2 regions of the Streptomyces sp. OZ13 genome follow, and region 1 is predicted to be linked to the other one. Evidence: riboswitches for the same ligand, from Rfam matches in the RefSeq annotation. Region 1 holds a riboswitch; the other holds the start of a gene.

Region 1 (5,543 bases):
GCGTGTGTGGCCCCGTGGGCGTCGCTTGTTCCCCCACCCCGCCCCTTCCCGAGACCGGGGCTCCTCCCCCGACGCCTGGCGGCGTGGGGCCCCCACCAGCCCCGCGCCTCGAACGCAGGCGAGGCTGACGAAGTCGGCCCGACCGGCGAGGCGCGGTGGCTAGGCGGGGCGCTGGCCGTAGTCGTGGAGGTGGTGGGAGACCTCCGCGAGCTGGGACTCGGAGAGCAGCGTCGGGGTGCGGCCGGGGACGGAGGAGGCCGTCAGCCATAGGCGGCACATCCACTCGAGCTGTGCCGTGCGGTCGTACGCCTCGGACAGGGTGGCGCCGTAGGTGACGGTCCCGTGGTTCTGGAGGAGGCAGGCCGAGCGGTCGCGCAGGGCTTGGAGCATGTTCCGGGCCAATTCCTCCGTGCCGTACAGGGCGTAGCCCGCGACGCGGACCGGTCCGCCGAGGGCGGCGGTCATGTAGTGGACGGGCGGGAGCTCGGGGACGAGCGTGGAGACCGCTGTGGCGTGCACGGCGTGCGTGTGCACGACGGCGGCCGCGTCGGTGTGGCGGTGGACCGCGAGATGCAGCGGCAGCTCGCTGGTGGGCCGCAGGTCGCCGATGACCTGTCTGCCGTCGAGGTCGACGGCGACGGTGTCCCGCGGGGTGAGCCGGTCGTAGGGGACTCCGCTCGGGGTGACGAGGATCAGTTCGCCCACCCGTACGGAGACGTTGCCGGAGGTGCCCACCACGAGGCCTTCTGCCGCCGTTCTGCGGGCGGTGTCCACGAGCTCCCGCCATGCGCGTTCGACCGCGCTCTGCCGCGCCTCATCAGTCATGCCCGCGATCCTTTCAGGCGAGGCCGGCGGGCACGGGGACACGGAGGGTGTTCGAGTGGCTGCGGGGAGCGCCGCGGGGTCCGAAAACGGACAAGCGGAATCGGCCGGCATCACTTGGGGACACCGCAGCGCCCGACCCAGTTCACCTTCCGTTCATCCAGGTTGCTTACGGTCCTCGCGTCAATGACGTCAAACGATTGCCTGGGTAAATGGAACACATCACGCTGCTGCTCGCGATTGTGATCGTGACAGCTCTCGTGTTCGATTTCACGAACGGTTTCCACGACACCGCCAACGCGATGGCGACGACCATCTCGACCGGCGCTCTGAAGCCCAAAACCGCGGTGGCCATGTCCGCCGTTCTGAACCTCGTCGGTGCTTTTCTCTCCGTGGAGGTCGCCAAGACGATCTCCAGTGGACTGGTCGACGAATCAGGCATCACACCTGAAGTCATCTTCGCGGCGCTCGTCGGCGCCATCCTGTGGAACCTGCTCACCTGGCTGGTGGGCCTGCCGTCCAGCTCGTCGCACGCCCTCATGGGCGGCCTGATCGGCGCCACGGTCGCCTCGGTCGGCTTCGGCGGCGTCAACGGCGGCGTCGTCGTCACCAAGGTCCTGATCCCGGCCGTCGCCGCGCCGCTCGTCGCCGGCCTCGCCGCGATGCTGGCGGCCCGGCTGACGTACAAGATCGGCAAGAACACGGACCCGAAGGCCACGGCGAAGGGCTACCGAGCCGGGCAGATCGCCTCCGCGGGCCTGGTCTCCCTGGCGCACGGCACCAACGACGCCCAGAAGACGATGGGCATCATCACGCTGGCCCTCGTGGCCGGCAACGTGGTCGCCCCCGGTTCCAACCCTCCGATGTGGGTCATCGTCTCCGCCGGTGTGGCGATCGCGCTCGGCACCTACCTCGGCGGCTGGCGCATCATCCGCACCATGGGCAAGGGCCTCACCGACCTCCAGCCGCAGCAGGGCTTCGCCGCCCAGACCAGCGCGGCCAGCGTGATCCTCGCCTCCTCCAACCTCGGCTTCTCCCTGTCGACGACGCACTCGTGCTCCGGTGCCGTCATGGGTGCCGGGCTCGGCCGCAAGGGCGGTGTGGTCCGCTGGTCCACCGCCACCCGGATGTTCGTGGCCTGGGGTCTGACCCTGCCGGCCGCCGGTCTCGTCGCGGCGGCTTCCGAGTACGTCACCAAGCAGGGTGACTGGGGTGTCGCGGCCGTCGCCGTCTTCCTCGTCGCCTCCTGCGTCGCGATCTGGTTCATCTCGCGCCGTCAGGTCGTCGACCACACCAACGTCAACGACGTGGAGGAGGAGCCCGCGGGCGTCGTCACGACCGCCATCGCGGCCGTCACCCCGCCGCCCGCCGGTGACCTGAAGGCCACCATCGCGGCCCCGGCCGAACCCGAGACCGAGTCGCCCCGCCCGGCCACGGTGTAAGGAAGTAACGGAATGAAGATCGACTGGACTGCTCTCGGCTCCGTTTTCGGCGTGAGCCTCGTCGCCACCGTCGCGCTGGTGGGACTCTTCACCCTGGGCATCGTGGGCCTCACCAAGCAGGAGGCGGCCACCCGGGCCGGAGGCTCCGGCGCACTGGCCCGCACCGGCGCGTACGCCTGTTTCGCGCTCTGCGCGGCGGCCGTGTCCTACGGGATCTACCTCATCGTCGTCTGACGACCGCACCGCCCTTCGACGGCCGGGCCGCGAGCACCCCCGGGTGTTCGCGGCCCGGCGGTCGTGTGTCCGCCCGTGTGGGGCTCGGCACACTGTCCCGCCGCAGGTCAAGGGTGGGTTGACGGGCGTTCGCGGGCGTGGTGGACTGCCGGGGCCAACAACGGCGGCAGAAGAGGAAGTCCGGTGCGAATCCGGCGCGGTCCCGCCACTGTCACCCGGGATGAACGGTCCCGGGGAGCCAGGAACTCTCACCGCCGGTCACGTCGAACCAGGGCGCGGACCCTGAGTGAGGACTTTTCGCATGCCCGGACGCGGTACAGCCCTGTCCGTCGGACACCACCCCTGGGATCGCTGATCCCATGCGTGCCGACCGAGTCTTCGTGTACGGCGCCGCCGCCGGCCTCGCCGGCGACCTGCTCCTCGGCGATCCCCGCCGCGGGCATCCGGTCGCCGCGTTCGGACGGGCCGCGAGCGCCGTCGAGCGTGTCCTCTGGCGCGACCACCGCGGCCGGGGCGCCCTGCACACCGCTGTGTGCGCCGGTGGCGCCGTCGCGGCCGCCGTGCTGGCCTCCCGCGCCGTACGCCGCTCCCCCGCCGCGTCCGTCGCCCTGACCGCCGCCGCCACCTGGGCGGTCGTCGGCGGTACGACCCTGGGGCGGGAGGCCACGGCCATCGGCGACGCGCTGGCCGCAGGTGACGTCGAGGTGGCCCGCAAGCGGCTGCCCCACCTCTGCGGACGCGACCCGCAGGCCCTGGACGAGCAGCAGATCGCCCGCGCCGTCGTCGAGTCCGTCGCGGAGAACACCTCCGACGCGGTCGTCGGGGCCCTGGTGTGGGGGGCGCTGGCCGGCGTGCCCGGGCTGGTCGGCTTCCGGGCGGTGAACACCCTGGACGCGATGGTCGGCCACAAGTCCCCCCGCTACCTGCGGTACGGCTGGGCGTCGGCCCGCCTGGACGACGTCGCCGGGTGGCCCGGCGCCCGGCTGACCGCGGTCCTGGCGGCCTTCTGCGGCCCGGACCGGCGTGGAGCCGTACGGGCCTGGCGCGCGGACGCGGCCAAGCACCCCAGCCCCAACGCGGGCCCTGTGGAGGCGTCTTTCGCGGGTGCCCTGGGCGTGCGGCTGGGCGGTTCCCTCTCGTACGGCGGGCGGGTCGAGCACCGGCCGGTGCTCAACAAGGCCGGGCGCGCGGTGGAGTTCGGTGACATCGGACGGGCGGTGCGGCTCTCGCGCCGGGTCGGCCTGCTGACCCTCGCCGTCTGCGCGGCGGGGCGGGTGCTGCGGCATGGCCGCGGCGGAAGGAGGCCGGCATGACCGGTGGGGGGCTGCTCGTCGCCGGGACCACCTCGGACGCGGGCAAGAGTGTCGTGACCGCCGGGATCTGCCGGTGGCTGGTGCGCCAGGGCGTGAAGGTCGCGCCGTTCAAGGGGCAGAACATGTCCCTGAATTCGTTCGTGACGCGCGAGGGCGCGGAGATCGGGCGGGCGCAGGCCATGCAGGCGCAGGCCGCGCGGGTGGAGCCGACCGCGCTGATGAATCCCGTCCTCCTCAAGCCGGGCAGCGACCGTTCCAGCCAGGTGGTGCTGATGGGCCGGCCGGTCGGCGAGCTGAGCGCCAAGGGGTACCACGGCGGCCGGCAGCGGGAGCTGTTCGAGCCGGTGATGGCGTGCCTGGAGGAGTTGCGGGGCACGTATGACGCCGTGATCTGCGAGGGGGCGGGCAGTCCGGCCGAGATCAACCTGCGCCGCACGGACATCGTCAACATGGGCATCGCACGGGCCGCCAGGCTGCCGGTGCTCGTGGTCGGGGACATCGACAGGGGCGGCGTCTTCGCCCAGTTCTTCGGTACGACGGCGCTGCTGAGCCCCGAGGACCAGGCCCTTGTGGCGGGCTACCTGGTCAACAAGTTCCGCGGTGACGTGTCGCTGCTGGAGCCGGGGCTCGAGATGCTGCTCGGGCTGACCGGGCGGCGGACGTTCGGGGTGCTGCCGTACGCGCACGGGCTCGGTATCGACGAGGAGGACGGGCTGCGAGTGTCCCTGCGCGGCGCCGTGCGGGAGTCGGTGGTGGCCGCGCCCGTCGGTGAGGACGTGCTGCGGGTGGCGGTGTGCGCCGTCCCGCTGATGTCGAACTTCACGGACGTGGACGCGCTGGCGGCGGAACCGGGCGTCGTGGTCCGGTTCGTGGACCGGGCGGAGGAGCTCGTGGACGCCGACCTGGTCGTGGTCCCCGGCACGCGCGGCACGGTGAAGGCACTGGCGTGGCTGCGTGAGCGCGGCCTCGCGGACGCCCTGGTCCGGCGCGCGGCAGAGGGCAGGCCGGTGCTCGGCATCTGCGGCGGCTTCCAGGCGCTGGGCGAACACATCCAGGACGACGTCGAGTCGAGGGCCGGCGCGGTCGACGGGCTCGGGCTGCTGCCCGTACGGGTGCGGTTCGCACCGGAGAAGACCCTCGCCCGGCCCGTCGGCGAGGCGCTCGGCACACGCGTCGAGGGATACGAGATCCATCACGGCGTCGCGGAGGTCCTCGGCGGCGACGCCTTCCTCGACGGCTGCCGGGTGGGCGCCGTGTGGGGCACGCACTGGCACGGGTCGCTGGAGAGCGACGGCTTCCGGCGGGCCTTCCTGCGGGAGGTCGCCGCACAGGCGGGCCGCCGTTTCGTGCCCGCGCCGGACACGTGCTTCGACGCGCTGCGCGAGGAGCAGCTGGACCGGCTGGGGGATCTGATCGAAGAGCACGCGGACACGGGGGCGTTGATGAGGCTGATCGAGGAAGGGGCGCCGGCGGGACTGCCGTTCATCCCTCCGGGCGCGCCGTGAGAGCGGTCGCCGGGCAATCGGCCCGCCGGCGAATCCGGCAGGGCACAGGCGAGCCGCTCCGCGGCTCCAGCGAAGGAGTGATCAGGCGATGAGCACCCCCTATCCGTTCACCGCGGTCGTCGGGATGGACGACCTGCGGCTGGCCCTGCTGCTCAACGCGGTCAGTCCGGCGGTCGGCGGCGTGCTCGTGCGCGGCGAGAAGGGGACCGCCAAGTCGACCGCCGTGC
Region 2 (5,543 bases), on a different contig from region 1:
CAGTTCTTGCCGAGCAGCTCGTTCATGCGTGTGATCTCGGCGCTCTGGGAGGTGACGATGTCACCGGCCATGTCCTTGGCCGGCTGGTAGGAGCCGTCGGCCTGTTCGGTCTTCGCCATGTCGACGGCACCTTCGTGGTGCTTGATCATCATCTCGAGGAAGGCGGTGTCGAAGGCCTCCCCGGACGCCTTCTCCAGCTCCGTCATCTCCTCGGGCGTCATCATCCCGGACATGGAGTGACCGGCGTGCTCGCCGCCCTCGTCCTTCGCGGGGACGTCCTCGCCCCACGAGGTGAGCCACCCGGAGAGCGTCTTGATCTCCGGGTCCTGTGCCTTCTTGATCTCGGCTGCCAGCGCCTCGACGTCCGCGGAACCCGCGCGGGTCGCCGCCAGGTCGGCCATCTCCACCGCCTGCCGGTGGTGCGGGATCATCCCCTGCGCGAAGGCCACGTCGGCGGCGTTGTGCTCACCCTCCTGGGCGGAGGCCGACGCCGAGGCGCTGGGCGCCGAGGGCGCGTGGCCGCCGTGGCCGGAGGAGCTGTCGTCTCCCCCACCGCAAGCGGCGAGCAGGACGGCGGCGGCTGCCGAGGCAGCGACAGCGGCGGCACGGCGGAGCGTGGAACGGTGTGCGGTCATGGTGGTGCTACTCCTGTGATGTGCGTTCGATCGGGCATGGCTCGCACGGCGGCGCCGGCCGGTAAAGGCCGGGCGCGCCGGGGGTGCCCTATATGCGCAGGAGTTGCAGTTGACTCAGTGACGGCGGGGCGCGCACGGCCGGGGCCGCCTCGAAGGCGGATGCCGGAGGATCCGCGGCGGGCGGCGTGCAGACCGCGGAGGGGACGGGGGCGGGAAGCGCGGGGGCCGCGCTCGTACCGCTCGCGGCGCACGTCTGGTCGGCGTGCGAGACATGTCCGCCCCCACCGTCGTGGGGGTCCCCGTGTACGCAGTCACAAGGGGCCGAGTCGTCGTGTGCCTCGGCGGGGGCCGCCGGAGCGGCGGTGGTCGACACCGTGCCGGTGTCGGCGAAGGCGGTACCGGGCGCCAGTCCGTGCATGGCCACGACGCCCAGAAGGAGGGCCAGCACCAGCATCACGTGGGCGCGCGCCCTGAAGGGGCGGTCCTCGCGGCGGGTGTGCTGGCTCATGCCCGCATCCTAACCAGCAGCCGTGCGCCGTCCCCGCCGAGCACCGCACCGCCGAGGTGTCGCAGCGTCGGGCACGTCATCAGCCCTCGGGCACCACACCGGTGAGCACCGCACCGCCGAGCATGCAGCCGGGCACGCCACCGTCAGGCACAGCACCGTCGGGCACCTCACCATCGGCAGTCGTTCTGCGCCGAAGGGGTGTGGCGGACCGCTGTCGTCCGCGGTCCGCTGGACGCCGTACGGCAAAAGCGGCGGCGTACGTCGTCGGGGCAGGCGCCGCCGCGGCCCGGTGCGAGTGAGTCGCTCACCGCGTCGCGACGGCGGCAGCGCCGGTTCCGTGGCGGCGCCTCCGTGAGCCGACCGTCGTCGGCCCATGTGTGCTCGAACAGTTTCACGCCGGAGCAACGGCAATCGGAGCGCTAACGCGGACCCCGCTCCGCTTCCTCCGCCGCCTCGGCGACGCGCTTGATGTTCGCCAGGCGCCGGTCCCAGTCGGCCGCGAGCGCGGCCATCCAGCGGGCCGTCGCGTCCAGCGCCGTGGGCCGCACCGCGTATCGCACCTCGCGACCCACCCGGGTCCCGGAGACCAGCCCGGCCGCGTCCAGGACGGCGAGGTGTTTGACCACCGCCTGCCGGGAGACGGGAAGCGGCTCGGCGAGCGTCGTCGCGGTGGCCTCGCCCTTCGCGGCAAGCAGTTCCAGCAGTTGACGCCGCGTCGGGTCGGCCAGCGCGACGAGCACGCTGTCGACGGTATCGCCGGCGCCGTGAGCCCCGTCGGTCACGCGGACGACTGCTCGGCGCGCGTCTTGAGTGCGTCGAGCTCCAGGGGCCAGCCCTCGCTGTGGTCCTTCCTGTTCTGGCTGCGCAGCTCCTGGGACCCGGCCAGTGCCGCGAACCCGCTCTCGACGACGTGGAGCCGCGTCCGCTCGCCTTCCTGGGTCAACGTGAACTCCACGAGGGTGCTGTTGTCCTCACGCAGTTCCTCTCCGGGGAACGCGCTGGTCCAGCGGTACGCCAGGTAGGTGGGCGGCTCGACCTTCTCCACCCGCACGGGGAAGTCGCCGTGCTCGGAGTTCTTGGCCACCATCGACTCGCCTTCCCTGGCCACGGTGCCGGGCAGGCTCGCCTTGTCGGCGACCCAGAACCCGGGCTGCGCGACCAGCGACCAGACCCGCTCCAGCGGCGCTGCGATGAGGGTTTCGCTTTCGATCCGGTCCTCGCTCATGAGGGGACTCCTTGTTCGCTTCCACCATCAGTGCAACCCCAGAGTTGCACATCAGACTTTGACGTGCAACCCAGGGGTTGCACCATGCGGGTGCCGGCCCTGCTGACCGGACCGGCGGTCCGTCGAAAACGGCGGCGCTCGCGCTACCTGCGGCTGCGTACGAGCAGATGGAGGAATTACGGAGTCCCGATCGCGGCGGTCATCAGGCCGGCACCGAGCTGGGCCGGTGCGATCACCGTGCGGCCCACCAGGTCGGCGGTGCACACGAGCACGGCGCCGAGGAGCACCGCGACCGGCACCACCCGTACGTGCTGCCGGCCGACGAGGGCACGGGCCGCGTGCGGTGCCACGAGCCCCACGAAACCGATCGTGCCGGCGGCGGCCACTGCGGTGGCGCTGAGCAGGACGCTGAGGACGAGGAAGCCGAGCCGCCCCCGTGACAGGCCGATGCCGAGGAGTCTCGGCATGTCCTCGTCGAGCGACATGAGGTCGAGTTCCGTGCGGCGCGTCACCGTGAAGGCCGCACCCACGGCGAGCACGACGGCGAGCGGCGCGACATCGGGCAGCGTGTGCCCATAGGTCGATCCGGACAGCCAGGTGAGCGCCTTGGTGGCGTTGAACGGGTCGGTGAGGACGATGAGGAGACTGATCAGCGCCGCTGCCCCGGTGGCGACTCCGAAACCGACGAGAACGAGCCGGTTCTGCTGGAATCCGCCTCGCCGGCGAGTCCGAAGACGACGAGGGAGCTGACCGCGGCGCCGGCGAACGCCGCACCGGCGACGCTCCATGATCCGGCCAGGGGCACCGTGGTCACAAGGAGTACGGCGCCGAGGGCGGCACCACCGGAGACGCCCAGGACACCGGGCTCCGCAAGGGGGGTTGCGGGTCACCGACTGGACGAGTGTCCCGGCCAGGGCAAGCGCCGCGCCGGCGAGGAGCGCGGCGAGTACCCGCGGAACGCGGGTGTCGAGGACGAACGTGATCGTCCGGCCGGCGCGCCCCTGGCACCAGTTCATCACGTCGCCCAGCAACAGCTTGGTGTCGCCGAGCAGTACAGCGGCGATCGTCACGCCCACGAGCAGGGCCGCCAGAACAAGGGTCTCGGTCCTTGGACACAAGGCCGAAACCGGCCGAGTTCACACGCTCCGGGCGACCGGCGCCCCACACCCCCGTGGACGGCCCGGACTTCGACCCCTGTGGTAGCTTCCGCGAGCCAGTCGAACTCCGTACGTGCGTGTACGTGAGTCAGGGAATCCGGTGCGAATCCGGAGCTGACGCGCAGCGGTGAGGGCGACGGGCGTGGCACACAGCCACTGGGCCAGGACACCGGCCCGGGAAGGCGCCTCGTCCGGTTGACCCCGAGTCCGAAGACCTGCTGGCACACCGTAGGGACGGGCCCCGCGCATGGGCCCTCGACGCTAGGAACGACGCTGTGCCCTTCAACCGCCCGACCGCTTCGTCCGCCGTACTCCTCAGTGGAATGCTGCTGCTGACCGGGTGCGGTACCTCGCCCCGGCCTTCTTCCGCTCCGCAGGCCGGTGCGCGGGTCATCGAGAACTGCGGGAAGAAAGTGGAGATCCAGGGAGACGGTCCACAGCGCGCCGTCTCCCTGAACCAGGGCACCACCGAGATCCTGCTCGCTCTGGGCCTCGCCGACCGGATGGCCGGGACAGCCACCTGGACCGACCCCGTCATGAAGGGCCTGGAGAAGCCCGCCGCCGGCGTGGAGCGTCTCGCGGAGAACAACCCGTCCTTCGAGAAGGTCCTCGCCGCCGAACCCGACTTCGTCACCGCCTCGTTCGCCTCCACCCTCGGCAAGGGCGGTGTGGCCACGCGCGAGCAGTTCGAGGAACTCGGCGTGCCGACATACCTCTCGCCGTCGGACTGCGTGGGCAAGGACAACAGTGGTGACGGGGACGGCGTGCGCACCAGCCCGCTGACGATGGACACCGTCCACGGTGAAGTACGCGACCTCGCCCGCGTGTTCGGCGTCGAGGAACGCGGCGACGAGCTGGTCGCGGAACTCGAGGCCCGCGTGCGCAAGGCCACCGCGGGACTCGACGCCTCCGACGTCACGTTGATGTACTGGTTCGCCAACGCCGAGTCCCCGTACATGGCGGGATGCTGCGGCGCTCCCGGCGTCATCACCCGTGAGACCGGTGCGAAGAACGTCTTCGACGACACCACAGAGGAATGGCCGCAGATCAACTGGGAGACGGTCGCGGACCGCGACCCGGACGTCCTGGTGATCGGCGACCTGACCCGCAAGTCGCAGACCGCGGAGAGCGCCGCGAACAAGATCCGGTTCCTGGAGACCGATCCGGTCACACGGAACATGGACGCCGTACGCCACAAGCGGTACGTCCTGCTCAGCGGCCAGGCCATGAACCCGACGATCCGCACGGTGGAGGGCGTCGAGCAAGTGGCCGACGCGCTGCGCCGGTTCGGCCTCGCGAAGTGACCTCCGCGCTGCTGCGCGGAGCGGCCGGGTTCACCGCGCTGGCGATGTCCGTCGCACTCGCCATCACCATCGGGCCGGCGGACATCGGCGTCCGTGACGTCTGGTCCGTCGTCGCCTCGCACCTGAGGGGCGACGTCTCGGGTCTCACCCCGATCCGTGACGGCATCGTGTGGAACCTCCGCCTCCCGCGCACGCTTCTGGCGGCCGTGTGCGGCGCGGGACTCGCGCTGTGCGGGGCGGTGATGCAGTCGTTGCTGCGCAACCCGCTCGCCGATCCCTTCGTCCTGGGCGTCTCTTCCGGAGCTTCCACCGGTGCCGTCGCCGTGGTCGTCCTGGGCGTCGGCGGCGGGGTGCTTTCCGTCTCCGCAGGGGCCTTCACCGGTGCTCTGTGCTCGTTCGCCGCGATGCTTCTGCTGAGCCACACCCTTGGCGGCACCACCGACCGGGTCGTGCTGTCCGGCGTCGCGGCGATGCAGTTGTTCTCCGCGCTCACCTCGTTCGTCGTCGTCACGTCCGCCGACGCGGAGACCACCCGCGGCGTGCTGTTCTGGCTGCTCGGCTCGCTGAGCGGGGCCGGCTGGACCGACGTGTGGTTGTGCCTCGCCGCTCTGGGGGCCGCTCTGGCCGTCTGCCTGGGTCACGCGAGGACCCTGGATGCGTTCGCCTTCGGGCAGGACGCGGCGGCCACCCTGGGCGTGAACGTCGGCCGCGCCC

Evidence for each region. Region 1 has a riboswitch for cobalamin ahead of ACTMTU_RS33550 (cobalamin biosynthesis protein). Riboswitches for the same ligand answer to the same signal wherever they lie in the genome.
Region 2: it holds a riboswitch for cobalamin, as region 1 does, so the genes downstream of both, ACTMTU_RS32000 (ABC transporter substrate-binding protein) here and ACTMTU_RS33550 (cobalamin biosynthesis protein) in region 1, are expected to answer to the same signal.

Annotation. Positions count from the first base shown of each region.
Region 1 is NZ_JBQHCZ010000023.1:37,762-43,304, reverse strand. Features, by position in the region: gene ACTMTU_RS33565 (class II aldolase/adducin family protein) at 160-825, opposite strand; gene ACTMTU_RS33560 (anion permease) at 1,035-2,264, shown strand; gene ACTMTU_RS33555 (hypothetical protein) at 2,277-2,498, shown strand; cobalamin riboswitch at 2,623-2,768, shown strand; gene ACTMTU_RS33550 (cobalamin biosynthesis protein) at 2,858-3,811, shown strand; gene ACTMTU_RS33545 (cobyric acid synthase) at 3,808-5,316, shown strand; gene ACTMTU_RS33540 (putative cobaltochelatase) at 5,405-5,543, shown strand, end outside.
Region 2 is NZ_JBQHCZ010000020.1:85,918-91,460, forward strand. Features, by position in the region: gene ACTMTU_RS31975 (DUF305 domain-containing protein) at 1-635, opposite strand, end outside; gene ACTMTU_RS31980 (DUF6153 family protein) at 724-1,143, opposite strand; gene ACTMTU_RS31985 (ArsR/SmtB family transcription factor) at 1,563-1,925, opposite strand; gene ACTMTU_RS31990 (SRPBCC domain-containing protein) at 1,922-2,368, opposite strand; partial or broken gene ACTMTU_RS31995 (iron chelate uptake ABC transporter family permease subunit) at 2,545-3,468, opposite strand; cobalamin riboswitch at 3,566-3,762, shown strand; gene ACTMTU_RS32000 (ABC transporter substrate-binding protein) at 3,801-4,829, shown strand; gene ACTMTU_RS32005 (FecCD family ABC transporter permease) at 4,874-5,543, shown strand, end outside.